One region of the Cutibacterium equinum genome, then DNA from elsewhere that is predicted to be linked to it. Evidence: riboswitches for the same ligand, from Rfam matches in the RefSeq annotation. Region 1 holds a riboswitch; each other region holds the start of a gene.
What was found. A riboswitch is a leader RNA that binds a small molecule or an ion and turns the genes downstream of it on or off. The one in region 1 is predicted to bind cobalamin.
Positions count from the first base shown of each region.

Region 1 (5,535 bases):
ATGTGACGCGGGCAGTCCTGGGACAGCCACTCGGGCTCACCATCAGTGATGCACAGGTCGTCCTCGATGCGAACACCGATGCCACGGAACTCCTCAGGGACCAGCAGGTCGGTCTCCTTGAAATAGATGCCCGGCTCGTTGGAGACACACATGCCCTTCTTGAGCGGTCCAGCGTAATCCTGACGACGTGCTTGGTTGCAGTCGTGGACGTCCATGCCGAGGTGGTGGGAGGTGCCGTGGACCATCCAACGACGATGCTGGCCACCCTCGGGGGACAGGGACTCCTCGACGCTGACCGGCAGGATGCCCCACTCGTGCAGGTACTCACAGATGACGCGGATGGCTGCCTGATGGATCTCGGCGTGATCATGGCCGATCTTGGCAACCTCGGCGGCAGCGTCCTGAGCCTCCAGCACGGCCTGGTAGACGCGACGCTGTGCCGGGGAGAACGTGCCCGAGATCGGAAGGGTGCGGGTGATGTCGGCGGTGTAGAGGGAATCAACCTCGATACCGGCGTCGATGAGGATGAGCTCGCCGGGTCGCAGGTCTCCGTCATTGCGCACCCAGTGCAGGGTATTGGCGTGGTCGCCAGCGGCGCAGATCGAACCGTAACCCACCTCGTTGCCGAGGTGACGGGCGACCCGTCCGAAGGTGCCTTCCATCCACCGCTCGCCGCGTCCCTTGCGCACGGCCTCGGGGATCTCGGCGATCATGGACTCGAAGCCGACCTTGGACTTGCGGCAGGCGTCACGTAGCTGCTCGACCTCCCAGTCGTCCTTGCAGAAACGGGCGGCAGACGAGAACTCGTAAAGCTCGTCGTCGGCCTCCTCGGAACCTTTGGGACGCAGGGAGTCGACGGTGGCAGTGACGTTCTCGTCGGCGTCGCGGATGACGCGCACCGTGACGTCACCGGACGACAGGGCGTCATCGAGCTGGGAGATGTCGCGGCAGGTCAGCCCGGTCATGGCCGACATCTCCTCCAAGGATTCGCGCTTGCCAACCCACATCTCGCCGTAGGTCGCATCGGCGTAGAACTCCCGGTCGGTGCGCGGGGCGCGCGGCTTGAAGTACAGCACGTCGCGGGTCTGCGATGTGGTGTCGACGACGAGCACCGCGTTCGGCTCCCTGTCGGTGCCCAGGCCCGAGTAGTAGGCGAAGGCGGTGTTGGGGCGGAAGGGGTAGTCGCAGTCATTGTTGCGACGCATGAGATGGCCGGCCGGAATGACCAGGCGGTCCCCGTCGAAACGGGCGGCCAGGGCGTCCCGATGGGCGGTGGCCGAGGGCACAGAACCCAGTGGCTCGGGAAGCTCGTCGGGATAAGGAGCCCAATCCGTGGGGATGAACTCGACGAAGGCCTTGGAGAACGGGGTCTGACGCTTGGGGACCTTCTGCTCCTCGGCCTGCTTCATCTGTTCATTCAGATCTGACGACCTCGTCTCGGTCATGTGTGTTGAGACCTCCGCTGGTTGATGAGTGTGCCTTCCAGTGTAGGTGTCGAGGACATGACGTACTGACAATCGACTGCGGGTCTGCGATGAGAGGTAGGCTGAACCCCACATGTCAACAGGGCCTGTTCAACGGGGCCAGGAACGCAGGAGGGCAGCGTGAAAGCCGCGGCACAGGATCAGTGGAAGCTTCTCGATCTTGCACAGACTGACCGTCTGATCGCCCAGGCGCAGCATCGTCGTCAGACCCTGCCCGAGCTGGCCGAGCTCAAGGACCTCGCCGTCCAGCGCAGGACTCTGGCTGAGGAGGTCGTCGCCACGTCAACCGCTCTGTCTGACGCCAAGATGGAGCAGGAACGCATTGAGGGGGACCTCGAGCCGGCTCGCGCCCGTATGGAGCGCAACAAGAAGACCGTCGACTCGGGTTCCGTCGCCGATCACAAGGCCTTGCAGGGGCTGACCGAGGAGATCGAGCACCTCGGGCGGCGTATCAGCCTGTTGGAGGATGCTGAGCTTGACGCCATGCAGGCCGTCGAGGATGCCCAAGCTGCCCACGCCGACGCTGATCGTCGTCGTGTCGAGCTGGATGGCCACATCCGTACCGTGTTGGCCTCGCGCGACGCCGGCCTCAAAGGTATTGACGACGAACTGGCCGAGTTGCAGCGTGCGCGCCAGACCCAGGCCGGCGGTATTCCGGCCGATCTCCTCAAGCTTTATGATCTGCTGCGCGAGCGCACCGGCATGGGATGTGCCAAGCTCGTCCACGGCGTGTGCGAGGGGTGTGGCATTGCCGCAAATGCGGCCGATCTGCGCACCTATGCCGCAGCCGCCGAGGACGATGTCGTGCGTTGCGAGGAGTGCGAGCGCATTCTGGTGCGCACCGGGGAGTCCCTCTGACCAGGTACGCCGTGCCAGTGTGGCGACGATGCCGTATTGACCGTAGAATTGTCGTTTGGACGAGTCATCCGGGTGATCGCGGCAATCCCTGAGTTGTCGAGGAAAGTCCGGGCTCCACAGAGCAGGGTGGTGGGTAACGCCCACCCGGGGTGACCCGCGGGAAAGTGCCACAGAAAACAAACTGCCGGCTTTCGGGCCGGTGAGGGTGAAACGGCGGGGTAAGAGCCCACCGCGTCATCGGTGACGATGACGGCACGGCAAACCCCACTTGGAGCAAGGCCAAGAAGACCGTGAGGTCGCGGACGTGTTCGAGGGCTGCTCGCCCGAGCGTCCGGGTAGGCTGCGCAGCCGAAAGGCTGGAGGATGCCAGTAATGGTGTTCACAGATGGATGATCACCGGCCCTGATGGGCCACAGAACCCGGCTTACAGGATGGCTCGTCCCTTCCTGTCATCGGGGCCATGAAGTCCGGAACCCGCACCCCCAGCCTGTCCACGTCCATCTCGGGCAGGACACGTGGAAGAGCCACGAGGGCCGCCACGCGCACCCTCATGCCTGGTATGGCCGCAAGGGGATGGGATGGCTACGAGATCAGCGCCGAGCCGCCTACAACGAGATCTATCGGAAGACGACGATTCGGTTCACTGACCTGTTCAAGTGAGGTGAGACCCCGTCAAGGGGGCATACACAGGGGGTGCTAACATCCTCGCGTCAGGTTGCTCGTGACATCACGAGCGCTGGAATCCGGTGAGAGGCCGGAGCTGACGCGCAGCGGTATGACTGATCCGCCACGGCGAACGCCACTGGTGCCATGAGCACTGGGAAGGAGTCGGGGCTGGAGACGAGGTTGAGCCCGAAGACCACCTGACATCGTCCTGTTGGTACCCGGCCGCGCACGCCGAACACAGAAAGCTGGCTTCTCCATGCACCTCGTCCCCTTTCGTTGCGCTCTCGTAGCGTCGGTCATTCCCGCTGTCATGCTCGCCGGATGCGCCGGCGCTCCCAAGGATTCCTCGGCATCGGGATCAGCATCAGCATCGGCACAAGGCCCGATCACCATCACCAATTGCGGACAAAAAATCACCCTCGACAAGCCCGCGACAAGGGCTGTGACCCTCAATCAGGGAGCCACCGAGGACGTCCTGGCCATCGGCGGTGAATCCACACTCGTCGGCACCGCCTACCTCGACAGTGAGATTCCGGCGAAGTGGAAGAAGGCCTACGACTCGGTCAAGGTGCTCGCCAAGCAGTACCCCTCCAAGGAAACCTTCCTGGCCGCCACACCTGATCTGGCTGTGTCTTCCTACTCCAGCGCTTTCACTGACAAGGCTGTTGGCACACGGGAAGAGCTGCGGAAGCAGGGGATTGCGACCTACATCAGCCCCTTTGGTTGCCCGGAGGGCACTCCCGTGGCCGATGCCACCTGGGAGAACGTCTGGAAGGAAATGACCGAAGTAGGAACCCTCATCGGCGCCAAGGATGCCGCTGACAAGGCCATTGCCGAGCAGCGTGATGCCCTCAAAGAGGTCACCGGGAACAAGCACGGCACCGAGACGTCGATCGTCTGGTTTGACTCGGGAGACAAGACCCCGTTCATTGGCGCAGGCCACGGTGGGCCTCAACTTCTCATGGACGCTGTTGGAGCCAAGAATCTCTTCGCCAATCTCGATGGCGGGTGGGCAGACGGCTCGTGGGAGAAGATCGTTGCCTCCAATCCGGACGTCATCGTTGTCGCCGATGCAAGCTGGTCCACGGCAAAATCGAAGATCGATTACCTCAAGAAGGATCCTGTCCTCAGCCAGATGAAGGCGGTCAAGGAGAACAAATTCGTCACGGTGCCCTTCGCCCAGAGCACCCCGGGTGCTGAGCTTGTTGACGGGGCCAAGACCCTCAATGATGGTCTTGCGAAGATCAACGGCAAGTGAGTCGCTGGCGTAGCTGGCTGATCGCCGGTGTTCTCGTCGCTGCCCTGGTCGGCACTGTCCTCGTGGTGCTGGGGATCGGGGCGGTACATGTCCCTGTCCGGGATGTTGCCAGGGTGGTGGCCCGACGATTCCGCCTCATTGCCGGGGCCGATGTTACCGTCCTCAACGATCAGATTGTCTGGCAGCTGCGGGCTCCCCGAGTCATCGGGTCGATGGTCGTCGGCGCGTTGCTGGCAATGTGTGGTGCGGTACTGCAGACCTTGACCGGCAATGACCTGGCCGACCCCTACCTGCTCGGTATTTCCAGCGGGGCCTCGGTAGGTGCCGTCTTTGTTCTCGTCGTCGGGATTTCCAGCACCCTGGGCCAATCGGTCCTCATGACCTTGGCTTCCTTCGGAGGGGCTGTCGGTGCCCTGGTCATGGTCTTGGGGATGGCTACCGGTCGTTCCGGGGAGTTGCCGCCCAGCCGCACGATTCTTGCCGGTGTGGCCGTCGGTCAGCTGTGCGCAGCGGCCGTGTCCATGATGATTATGGTTTTCGGTGAGTCGAACGCTGCCAGGTCGGCGTTGTCGTGGACTCTCGGCTCCTTCACGGGTCTGCGGTGGGGATCGACGATCGCGCTGGCAGTTGCAACCCTGCCTGCCCTGATGGCGGGGATGGCCTTGTGCCACATCCTCGATGCCTTCGCTTTCGGCGATGTCAGCGCGATGTCCTTGGGAGTTCCGGTCAATACCGTGCGGTGGGCGATCATGGTCGTCACAGCCCTGCTGACTGCGTTGAGTGTGGCCTTTGTCGGTCCCATCGGCTTCGTCGGGCTGACGGTTCCCCACATCGTGAGGTTTTGGACTGGGCCGCGTCATGCCCAGCTGTTACCGGCATCAGCCCTTGCCGGAGCCTTGCTCATGGTGTGGTCCGACACTGCGGCGAGGTGTTTGCGTCCAGACACCGAGATTCCTGTCGGGGTTATTACGGCGGCTGTCGGAGCTCCGGTACTGGTCGTTCTGCTGCGGCGACAGGCTTCGCGATCATGACAGCGGAGACAACAGCAGCGTTGCGGGCTGAAAATCTTGGCTGGAGGGTCGATGAGACGACGATCCTGTCCGGGGTCAGCGTGGCAATTCGCCCCCAAGCCATGACGATGGTCATCGGTCTCAACGGGTCGGGCAAGACAACTCTCCTTCACCTACTTGCGGGTCTGCGCAAGCCAAGCACGGGCCGGGTGTTGTTGGGGGAGCAGGACCTGGTTGAGACCGGCCCCAAGGAGCGCTC
Region 1 is NZ_CP115668.1:657,007-662,541, forward strand. Features, by position in the region: gene O6R08_RS02985 (aminopeptidase P family protein) at 1-1,445, opposite strand, end outside; gene O6R08_RS02990 (zinc ribbon domain-containing protein) at 1,605-2,342, shown strand; RNA gene rnpB (RNase P RNA component class A) at 2,403-2,785, shown strand; cobalamin riboswitch at 3,038-3,223, shown strand; gene O6R08_RS03000 (ABC transporter substrate-binding protein) at 3,265-4,266, shown strand; gene O6R08_RS03005 (FecCD family ABC transporter permease) at 4,263-5,297, shown strand; gene O6R08_RS03010 (ABC transporter ATP-binding protein) at 5,294-5,535, shown strand, end outside.

Region 2 (5,535 bases), 1.2 Mb from region 1:
CGATGCCAGCCCACATGGACTCGCGAGTCACCTCGGACAGGGTTCGGGCCTCCTGGCTGACATCTCCCACCAGCACCGTCCGGGCAGCATCTCCATGCCACCCGTCGACGATGGCTCCGTAGTCAATGGAGACGATGTCGCCGTCCTTGAGTTCACGATCGCCGGGAATCCCGTGGACGATGGTCTCGTTCGGGCTCACGCATGCCACGCCCGGGTACGGTGGCAGGCCCCAATCCTTCCCGTAGTTGAGGAAGTTTGAGGCTGCGTTGTGACGCTCGAGCATCTCGCGACCGGCCCGGTCGATGTCGGCTGTGGTGGCCCCAGGCACGGCTACCGCGCTCATGGCTTCCAAACCCTCGGCGACGACCAACCCCGCCCGACGCATCGTGCGGATCTGGTCAGGTGTCTTGATCTGGAATCGATTGCGTCCCAACACGTCAGTTCTTCGCATCGAGTGCGGCGAAGATGCGCTGGCGCACCTCGTCGATCTCACCGACGCCGTCAACCGGGACGAGAATGCCAGCCGAACGGTAATGGTCGAGCAGCGGCTCGGTCTGGGAGGAGTAGACCGTCATGCGGTTACGGATGGTCTCCTCGTTGTCGTCGGTACGACCCTCGATCTGGGCGCGCTTGAGCAGACGCTGGGTCAGCAGTTCAGGGTCGACGTCGAGACTGATGACGGCGTCAAGCTGCTGCCCGTGTTCCGTGAGGTAGGCGTCGAGGGCTTCGACCTGATGCATGTTACGGGGGTAGCCGTCGAGCAGGAACCCGTCAGCGGCGTCGTCCTGGTTGAGGCGATCGACGACGATGGCGTCGGTCAGCTCGTCGGGGACGAGGTCGCCGGCGTCCATGATGGCCTTGACCTTGTTGCCCAGCTCGGTGCCGTTCTTGATGTTGGCGCGGAACATGTCGCCGGTGGAAATCGCGGGCACGCGGTAGTGCTCGGCGATGGCGGTGGCCTGAGTTCCTTTGCCTGCGCCCGGGGCGCCCATGATTAGCAGTCTCATGATGACAGGAATCCTTCGTAGTGTCGTTGCTGCAACTTGCTTTCGACCTGTTTGACGGTGTCCAGGGCCACACCCACGATGATGAGGATGCTCGTACCTCCGAACGGGAAGTTCTGGTTCGCGTGCAGGTACACGAACGCCAGCGTCGGGATCATCGAGATGAGACCCAAGTACAAGGACCCAGGTGCCGTCAACCTCGACAGCACATAGGCCAAGTAGTCCTCGGTCGGCTTCCCGGCCCGGATGCCGGGAATGAATCCACCATACTTCTTCATGTTGTCGCTCATCTCGACTGGATCAAAAGTGATGGCGACGTAGAAGTAGCAGAAGAAGATGATCAGCAGGAAGTACACGATGTTGTAAACCGGGTGGCTGCCGGTCTGGAAGTACTGAGTGATCCACCGGGCCGCGCGGGTCTGCGGCCGGAAGGTGGCATACAGCACCGGCAGGTACAGGATCGACGAGGCGAAGATGACCGGGATGACGCCGGACTGGTTCACTTTCAGCGGAATGTAGGTCGTCGAGCCGCCGAACATCCGACGCCCGACCATCCTCTTCGCGTACTGCACCGGAATCCGTCGCTGACCCTGCTCGATGAAGACGACGGCCGCCATGACGAGCAGGCCGATGGCGATCACCATGCTGAACACGAACCAGGCGTGAGCCTGACCGGCGCCGTTGCGTTCGACCTTGATGGCCCACAGCGAGTCGGGGAAGCGCGCGGCGATCTGGGTGAAGATCATGATCGACATACCGTTGCCAATGCCACGATCGGTGATGAGCTCGCCCATCCACATGACGATCGTCGTGCCTGCGGTCATCGTGAGGATCATGACGATGACCTCGAAGATCTCGGTGGAGTACACGACCGGCAGGGCGCAGGTGGTGAACAGACGGCCCGAGGTCGCCAGGGTGACGAAGGCCGTCGCCTGCAGCAGGCCCAGCACCAAGGTGAGGTACCGGGTGTACTGGGTGATCTTGTTCTGGCCCGACGCGCCCTCCTTCTTGAGGGTCTCCAGCTTCGGGATGACGACGGTCAACAGCTGCAGGATGATCGACGCGGTGATGTAGGGCATGATGCCGAGCGCGAAGATCGCCAACTTCAACAGAGCGCCACCGGAGAACAGGCTGATCATCGAGTACAGACCTGCCGAGGAGCCAGAATTGGCCTCAGCGACACATCTGTTGATGTTCGACACGTTGACGTTCGGTACGGGGATGACGGACCCGAGCCTGAACACCGCCAGGATGAAGAGCGTAAACAGGATCTTGTGGCGAAGATCCGGCGTTCTGAAGGCATTGGCGAAGGCGGAAAGCATCCGGGCCCTCTCCCATCTCGTGGACTACTGACTACGCAGATCCAACCCCCATGACGCGCTGCAAGCAAATGTCTGGGAGCATGGACACAGCGGGGGTAGCCTATCAACTCACGAGGGCAATACCCACGTCGCCACCTACTGCTACTCGTCTGACCCCGTCTGGAGCGCCATGAGACCGCCCATCATCATCTCGTCGCATCGAGGACGGATCGGTGTCGGGATTGTCCTGGCTGCGATCGTCGTGCTGACGATTCTTGACCTCATTCGATCTGGTTTGGCTGGGTTGACGAATCTTCCGGTTCTGCTGCTTTTCGTGTGGCTGGTGTGGATCATTTGGGGAGTGGCCGAAATTCGGATCAATGACGACGGGGTGACGGTCGTCAATCAATTCCGGATTTGGGAGGTTCCCTGGGATCGAATCACTGAAGTCACGGGACGATGGGGCCTGTCACTGACGGCTGAGCGCCGTCCTGACGCTGAAGGGGCCCGGAAGCCGCGCACTATCTCGGCATGGGCTGCTCCGGCGCGCGGGACGGCCACTGCGATGAAGGGCACTGCCGATCACCTCCCGCAGGTCATCATCGGCTCCGAGGTACCGATGAGATGGTCCTTGGACTCTCACGCGACTGCTCGCCTCATCGAGACGGAGCGAATCGAGCGTCGTCCCGTGGGCAAGGCGGCTGCTACCCAGGCCAAGCCGGAGTCGACGTCAGATCACCAGAAGTCCACCCGAGCGACGCCTCACGACGCCGAGATCCGGGTGCATCCGAACTGGTTGACGATCTGCGTCACCGTCGTTCTCGTCGCCGCCGCCATCATCATCTGAGAGCCTCTTTCCCCCTGTCGATCAGGGACACCTTGAAGTTCACCTGAGGTGGCAGGTACCGCACCCCCAAGCTCATGGCGTAAAGTACGGGTGGTCCGGGGGGTGTACCCCGGACCGACAACTGTGACGGAGAAGCCGGTGAGAGTCCGGCGCTGTCCCGCAACCGTGATGCCACGTGGCTGAGCCGGATCGCCGAATCAGTTGAGCGTTGATGCCATGTCGTGGGTTGCGTGGCGTGACGACCCTCTCGTTCGTCGCGGTGACCCGCCGAGAGGAGCCTGATGGGTCGCCGCCCACTCACCGTTGCGAGCCTGCTGGCACTCATGTGCGCCACGGGGTCGATGATGGTTGTCCCCTCCCATGCCGAAGGGGCAGGGTTTCACGACGGATGGTGTCAGAAGGACGAAGGGTTCGCCGTCGTTGTGTATTGGCCGGCCAAGCCCGCTGACGTGGAGCCCGAGATCCCGGGGAACCTCGACTCGAAGACTTTGGTGCGCTGCATCATTGGTGCCCACAAGACATCCGGGGATGGCCGAGAGGATGTCCTGAAGCTCGCGGGACTCGGGTATGCCACACAGGGGGACATCGTCACGACGATCAATGGCATCGAGAGCGACGCTTTCGCCGAGATCCCGGCCTACTGGTGGTACCACACCGGCACTCGGGAGGGGGACTCCGGCGGACGGTGGGATCCCAAGAGTAGCTGGACGCAAAGCCTCAACGTCAACGACTTCGGGCTCATCGTCTTCTCCTCTGATTCCGAACAGCTCCCTCCTGTCACCCCGAATTTTGCCAAGGGTGGGGACCACGGCGACGAGCCTGGTCCCGGCCCCGGTCCTGGTCCCGGCCCAGCCCCCGGCCCCGGCCCAGGACCATCGACCGGAGAACCCAGCCACGGACCAACGGGCAAACCCAGCCACGGACCCACCGGCGAGCCCACCCACAAGCCGACCAGTGGCCACGACAAACCAACGGGCAAACCCACTCGCACATCGGGTCACGGCGGCGACAAGCCCTCCCACGAACCCGGTCGCAGCCACGGTGGGGACCATCATGACCGTCCCAATCCGACGGCACCGAACCACGCCGACGGCCCCCGACCGCACAAGAAGCGCGACCGTGCCGACAGCCGCCCCAACACGATTTCCACAGTCACGGCGACGCCTCCTACGCCGAGCCTCCCGACCGTCAGTTCTGCGTCACCCTCCCGACCGCGTCCGTCCTCACCGTCAGCCACCCCGAGTTCACCGACCCCCAGTCCCCGCGCGTCCTCTCCTGCCGCAAGCGCCGGATCCTCACTGGCCCCCCAGTCGTCGTCGCCGGTGTGGGGACGCGAGGACCACACTCGTCGTTCTCCTGACGAGGGCGAACACAAAGGTGCCCCCTGGTGGGTGCCGGTCGGTATAGGAGTCGTCGCTCTCGCGGGCCTGGCCTTGGCGCCCGTCATCCACCGCCGCCATCGTCGCGGGGACCAGGAGGACGAGGAATGAACTGCATCTCCATGATCCGCGCGGCGACACTCGCCCTCCTGACGATCTGTGTCAGCGCCGTGGCAGGGGCAGCTCCCGCCCGCGCCGAGCAGAGTTCCCAGACAACCAGCCTGTGCTCAGGTGCGAAGGTGTGCAGCCTGACCACCGATCGATGGCTGCGAGAAGGGACGACCCCCAGAGTGATCATCCGGGGAAACCCGAATGTGCGAGGCACGGTGCGGATTTTCCGCGCCTCTGTTTCCGACAACGAACTGAGCGGGCTCACGCCGATCGGCAAGGGCGCATCCTTCTACACCGATGCTCACGGCATGGCCCAAGTGTATGTGCCCATTCCCTCCTCGTCGGACATCGGCGAGGGCGGCTGGGCTTTGGTGAGTGTCTCAGACATCGAGGGGCTGGACACCACCCGAATGCCCGGCCAGTTCGTCGCCTTCGGGTCACTCGTGCCGCATCTACTGGGCGATGGCTACTCCGAACGCAAGCCCGCCGGTCAGACCCTCGACATGCAGGCCGTCGGCGCAATTCCCGGTGACACCTACCGGGTCCAGGTCAAGCAGGGCGACACCTGGCACGATGCCACTGCCATCGGCCAGCTTCCTGCAGCAGCTGTGAATCCTTCACAGATCACCCACATCCACTGGACGGTGCCGCGCGGACTGACGGGCACGAAACACGACGTCAGGGTGCAGTCACTCACTGATCCGCGCCGCACGGCGTCATGGGTCCTCATCCCGACCGTCGACGGGGTCAAGGCTGCTCGTAGCCCTTTGTTCACTCCCCCACCGGTCGGCACCAATCTCGGCGTCCCGACGACTGATCGCGGCGCCCATCCCGAGACAGCGGTCAAGGCTGTCAGCGGAACCCTCTTCGGGGTCGGCGTTGTCTCTGCCCTC
Region 2 is NZ_CP115668.1:1,819,944-1,825,478, forward strand. Features, by position in the region: gene map (type I methionyl aminopeptidase) at 1-436, opposite strand, end outside; gene O6R08_RS08295 (adenylate kinase) at 438-1,007, opposite strand; gene secY (preprotein translocase subunit SecY) at 1,004-2,326, opposite strand; gene O6R08_RS08305 (PH domain-containing protein) at 2,496-3,152, shown strand; cobalamin riboswitch at 3,231-3,364, shown strand; gene O6R08_RS08310 (hypothetical protein) at 3,434-4,642, shown strand; gene O6R08_RS08315 (hypothetical protein) at 4,639-5,535, shown strand, end outside.
Region 2: another riboswitch for cobalamin. It lies ahead of O6R08_RS08310 (hypothetical protein); the one in region 1 lies ahead of O6R08_RS03000 (ABC transporter substrate-binding protein).

Region 3 (5,535 bases), 1.2 Mb from region 1:
CTGGACTCGATGGCGAACCCTGCCGACTCAAGAGCCTCGAAACCATCGTTGAACTTCGATGCGCATCCGCCTTTAGAGGTGCCGTTGTCCTGCTCGACGTACACCCAGACGTGGCCCACGGCGATGCACTGCTGGGCGCCGCTCATGTCACCGGGCTTGCCGGTCGGGGTGGCGGTGGGAGTGTCTGTCGGGGTAGGGGTGGGAGTGTCTGTCGGGGTAGCGGTGGGAGTCGCGGACGGGGTGGTCTTGCAGGACGGAACACCCTCCGGGGCCTTGCCGGACCATGCCGAGGCGTAACCGTGGCCCGAAACAGCCATGACCGCCTGATCGGTGGCCATGAGGTTGGGTTCACTCGAGTTGCGCTTGGCCTGCCACGCACCGACGTTGGTGAGGAGCTGCTGGCGAATCATCCACTGCTTGACGGACTTCATGTCCTCGCCACGCTCGGCCAGAGCACTGGCGAGCATGCCGGTCGAGTTGGCGGCGGAGTAGGTCTCCCAGTAGTCGCCGTCGTCGTGCTCCTTGGTGTTCATGGCCCACGTGGTGGCGTTGGCGGCAGCAGCATCGATCTTGGCCTGGTAGCCGTCCGGGATGAGATGAGAGTTGCGCTGCAGCAGAGTCAGGTCAGACAGGGCGATACCGGTGTAGTCGGGGTCGCCGACGAAGACACTGCTGCCGTCCTGGTTCCGCTTGGTGTAACCGAAAGCGCCGGCGTCCGTGCCGTCAGTGCCCTGAGTCGACAGCAACTTGTCGATGATCTTCTGTGGCACCGGGCGGTTGGCGCGGGTCAGCGCAATGGTGATGAGGTGCGGGCCCCAGTACATGTTGACGCGGTTCTGCATACCCGGGGTCTCATCGTTGATATAGCCGGCAAGCTTGACCCAGAGGTTTCCAGTTTCCTTGCCGAGGAAGTAGGTCGGATCCTCGCCGAGGATCTCGGCGGTCATGATGACCTTCGCCAGACCAGCCGGGTTGTTCTCGACGTATTTCGGGCCTGCTTCCTTGAGGGCCGCAGTCATCTCCTTGACGACGTCAGGATGGGCATCGGAGCCGACCAGAGCAATGATGCCGTCGGCGACACCGCCAGCCTGTCCGTAGGTCGTCGGGTCTTCCTGCCACTTTTGGGCGAGCCAGTCGGCGGCCGCGGCGACGTACTTACTGGTGGCAGCGGTGTCGTTGACCGATCCGGCCCACATGGCACCCTTGACCGGGCTGGCCGGCGGATCGAAGCAGTACGGGGCGGAACCGTCATCAATGGTGGCGGTGACAGGTGCGTGTGATGGCGCGGGCTGCGGGTCAGCGAACGCCGGTACCACGAACGGTGATGCGACGAGTGCACCGGCGGCGAGACCGGCGACCCATCGATTGAGCCTGGTCATGTGGCGGGCCTTCTTCCTGAGGATGCGTTGCGCTCAGGACGGGAAAGCCCCCCGAGTTGAACCCACCGCAGTCCTCGACGGTGTGATGTTCCTTGGCGCAACCCAGGTACTCCGACTTGGGGACGAGCCCCTCACGGTTGCGGGTCAGCTCCGGATTCTCACCGGATTCCCCCGTGGTTGCAGTGTCAGTCTAAGCTCGCGCCCATCACATGTCCACATCTAGTTAGGCGCTGCGAACCTGTGTGTTAGGCTTCACATGGTTTCACCGATGGAGAACCTGGTGCGAATCCAGGACTGTCCCGCAACCGTGTAGACCGACAAAAATGTCGGCTAAGTCGGATCGCCATCGTTGAGATGTCCCGTACTTGTTTCCGTCGTGGACAGCGGAAAAGACGATCCTGGCCCAGCGCTGGATGGCCTAGAAGCGTCCACCCAGTGAAAGGCAGGAATAGTGAGACGTCTACGGGGTTTGGCTGGTCTACTCGCAGCAGCAGTGGCACTGCCAATTGCCATCACCCATCTTGGCCCGGCATCTGCGGCACCGCCGTCCTACGACTCTGATGCGCAGAAGTGCATCAACGAGAACCACGTCTTCGTCTATGCCGAGCGCGATGACGGCCATGTCGATACTGGTTGTGCTACCAAGTTCTCCAACGGTGTGGAAGCCTTGACGTCGGCTGGTTTCGACATCGGTAACACCGATTTCGGTGGTGACCTGGGGTTGTTTATCGATTCGATTAACGGCTATCCGGAAAACCCCGACAAATTCTACGCTTACTGGGGCTATTTCCACGGGAAGCCGGCAGGCAAGAACACCGAGACAACGTGGGAGTACTCGCAGCTCGGTGCGAGTAATTACCATCCGGAGCCCGGTTCGATCGAGGCATGGCACTACATGCTCATCGACGGCCCATGGGAGGTCCCTCCGACCTGGAAGCCGAAGGTCGATCCGGCTCCCACCACTCCGGCGGCCTCCTTCGAGATTCCTGACAAGGCCCTGCAAAAATGCATCACCGACAAGGTGGGTACCACCACTCCCACCAAGGAACAACTCGACGGTGTCACGAGCCTGAGCTGCCGGAACAGGGGAATCAAGGACCTTACCGGTATCGATCAGCTGACCGGATTGGAAAAGGCATTCCTGCCGGAGAACAAGATCAGTGATCTCAAGCCGTTGGCCTCCATGACTGGCATTTTCAGCCTGGATGTCAACAGCATTGGAGTCTCCGATGTCACGCCGCTGAGGTCGTTGACGAAACTGTCGCATCTGGACGTCGGCAAGAACCACATCCGCGATCTGTCCCCACTCAAGGACATCAAGGGGCTGGGAGACACCGACATCGTCTCGAACTACCAGACCGTTGACGGTGGGTCGGCCACTGCCGGGGTCGAGGCCCCCGTCCCGACCGCCGTCGACCATCAAGGCACGACCTTCGTGGCTGATCGTGAGGTTCCTGAAGGCGTCAAGATCAAGGGCAAGAACGTCACGTACCCCTCTGCGGGCGACTACGTGTGGCAGTTCCGCGACGCCTCGATGTACTTCAACGGGTCCATCACGGTCCACGTCGTTGCAGCTCCCGAACCGGCGAAGCTCGTCGAGATCCCTGACCCGAACTTCAAGTCCTGCCTGCAGGACTCCTTGGAGGACGGCGCGCCTCTGACTGCTGAGAATCTTGCTGGGTTGACCGAGGTCACGTGTATCAACAAGGGAATCAAGGACATTACCGGAGCTGAGGCGCTGACGAACGTCAACAGCCTGGTCCTGACGACCAACGAGATTGATAGCGTCGAGCCGCTTGCAGGTCTGACGAAGCTCGAGACCCTGTACCTGCCCAACAACCACGTCACGGATGTGGCGCCGCTTGCGGGTCTGAAGAATATGAAGGCGATGGTCTTGGATCAGAACCCGATCACCACGGTGCAGCCGTTGTCGTCGCTGACCAACTTGACCGATCTGACGATCAACCAGATGAACCGCGGCAAGTACAAGTATCCCGGTGTGACCAGTCTCGACGGGCTGGGCTCGCTGCCTGCACTTGAGCGACTTGTCGCCAACAACAACGTCAACCTGGCTGATCTCTCCGGGATTTCCGGCGCCACCTCGTTGAAGAAGCTGTTTCTCAACGGTGACAAGATCTCCGACCTGACTCCGATCCAGGGGTTGACGAACCTTGTCGAAATTGGTTTCGACAACAATGAGATCTCCGATGTCTCCGCCTTGGCCGGGATGAAGAATCTCACCAAGATAAATCTCAATTCGAACCACATCTCTGACCTCTCACCGTTGTCTGGGGTCAAGAACACCGCATTCATGGGTCTTCGCGCCCGCTGGCAGAAGGTGACGGCCTCTGCCGTTCCAGCCCAGCAGCAGGTTGCGGTCCCGGTGGCGAAGGCTGCCGATGGGTCCAAGGTTGAGTTCACGGCGCCTGAGGGAATTGTGGCTTCAGGTGACATGGTGACCTACCCGGCCGCCAGCGATGAAGGGTATGAGTGGACGTGGTCGCACAACGACGCCACCAGCCACTCCGAGGACTTCTCCGGGACGTGGATCCAGCCGGTGACGGCTGCGGTGTCGACTCCCAGCCCTACTCCGACGCCGACCCCGACGGTGACCCCGACGCCTACGCCGAGTGTGACTCCTACGCCTACGGTGACGCCTACGGTGACGCCGACCCCGACGGTGACCCCGACGGTCGTTCCGACCTCGACCGTGGCACCGACGGTAACGCCTTCACCTACGGAGACGTCTGCTGTCACGCCTACGCCGACGGTAACCCCGACGGTCGTTCCGACCTCGTCCGCGGTACCGACGTCCGTGGCACCGACGGTTTCGCCGACCGGGACTGTGACCGTGACGCCGACGCCGGTTCCTCCCACCTCTGTGGCCAAGCCCGGACCTCGCCAGGGTGATATCCCGGTGAATCCGTCCCTCCCGGACAGCCCCACGCGCCACCTCGGACTTCCATCCACGGGAGTCTGATTCCCGAGTGACAGCAGGGCTCCACCGCCATGGCGGTGGAGCCCTGTGTCGTCTCGAGCGCAGGTCGCGTCAGATAATCCTCCTATTCGCGGCCACGACTTCGATATCTGGAGGCCGATGCGTACCTTCGGGCTACCACGTCCGTCCAGTGCCCGAACCCGAGTCCTTCTGGGAGGTGTTGGCCTGGTCCAGCGCCTTCTGGCGCTGTTCCTGGGCCTTCCTGACTTTCTCGTCCAACTCGTCCTTCTTGTTCTGCCGACCGGAGGAGTCCGCTTCCTCGCCGGCGTCCCCTCCGCCACCGTTCTGGCGCTTGCGATCAAGGCGAGATCTGGTGCTGTTCGCCTCAGCCGTGTGCGCCGCTGACGTGCAATGGGCGTCAGCAAGCACAGCCTTGCCCTGACGCCATCTCACGAGGGCTTCGTCACGGTTGTCGGCCTCGGCGTACCGGTCAGCGGAAGCTTCCAACGACCATGCCCAGTTCAGACGAATCCGGCACTGTTCCTCGTCAGGGGCCAGACCCGCGGCCTTCTCAAACTTGTCCGTGGCCCCGTCATAGTTGCCTCGGATGTACCGGGCGACCCCAGCGTCATAGGGAGCGATCCACTTGTCGACGGTTGCCGCCCTCTCGGCAGCCGTGAACTTCCGCTCGGCGCTGGCTGCGTCTCCTCGGTCAAGGTCAGCCCGTCCGCGATCAACGAGGATCATCGTCCGAGCGGGAAGAGCCGCTGCCGCGAGGGCCACCAGAGCGACGACTCCGGCCCCAACCCGCACAGTCCACGGTGCTCTCACACCGTGCATGCCACGACGTCCCGGTCTTTCCAGATTCGCCATCACGCCACATCCTTGCGCATCCGTCGCCACGCCCGCACGCTGAGCCAGGCATCTGCCATCTCACAGACCAGCGCGGCTGCGGCAAACCACCATGCCCAGTGGCGAGTGCGACCCGGCTGTGGATCCGCCGGCTGTTGAAGCGGGTTTTCCCACCATGTCACCTTGCTGGCGGCGTTGCGTTGGAGGAACCGTCCGCCCATCTGCTCAGCCATGGTCCGCAATGCCTGCGGATCAGCATGAGACACCGCAGGAGAGCCATTCCTGGTCACTTTTTCCGTCGCACCGGGACGGATGGGCATGGTTCCTCCCGAGGTCGTTCCGTAGCCGAGGACCAGCCCGCCGTCG
Region 3 is NZ_CP115668.1:1,832,873-1,838,407, reverse strand. Features, by position in the region: gene O6R08_RS08370 (hypothetical protein) at 1-1,379, opposite strand, end outside; cobalamin riboswitch at 1,464-1,593, opposite strand; gene O6R08_RS08365 (leucine-rich repeat domain-containing protein) at 1,873-4,359, shown strand; gene O6R08_RS08360 (hypothetical protein) at 4,492-5,193, opposite strand; gene O6R08_RS08355 (VWA domain-containing protein) at 5,190-5,535, opposite strand, start outside.
Region 3: another riboswitch for cobalamin. It lies ahead of O6R08_RS08370 (hypothetical protein); the one in region 1 lies ahead of O6R08_RS03000 (ABC transporter substrate-binding protein).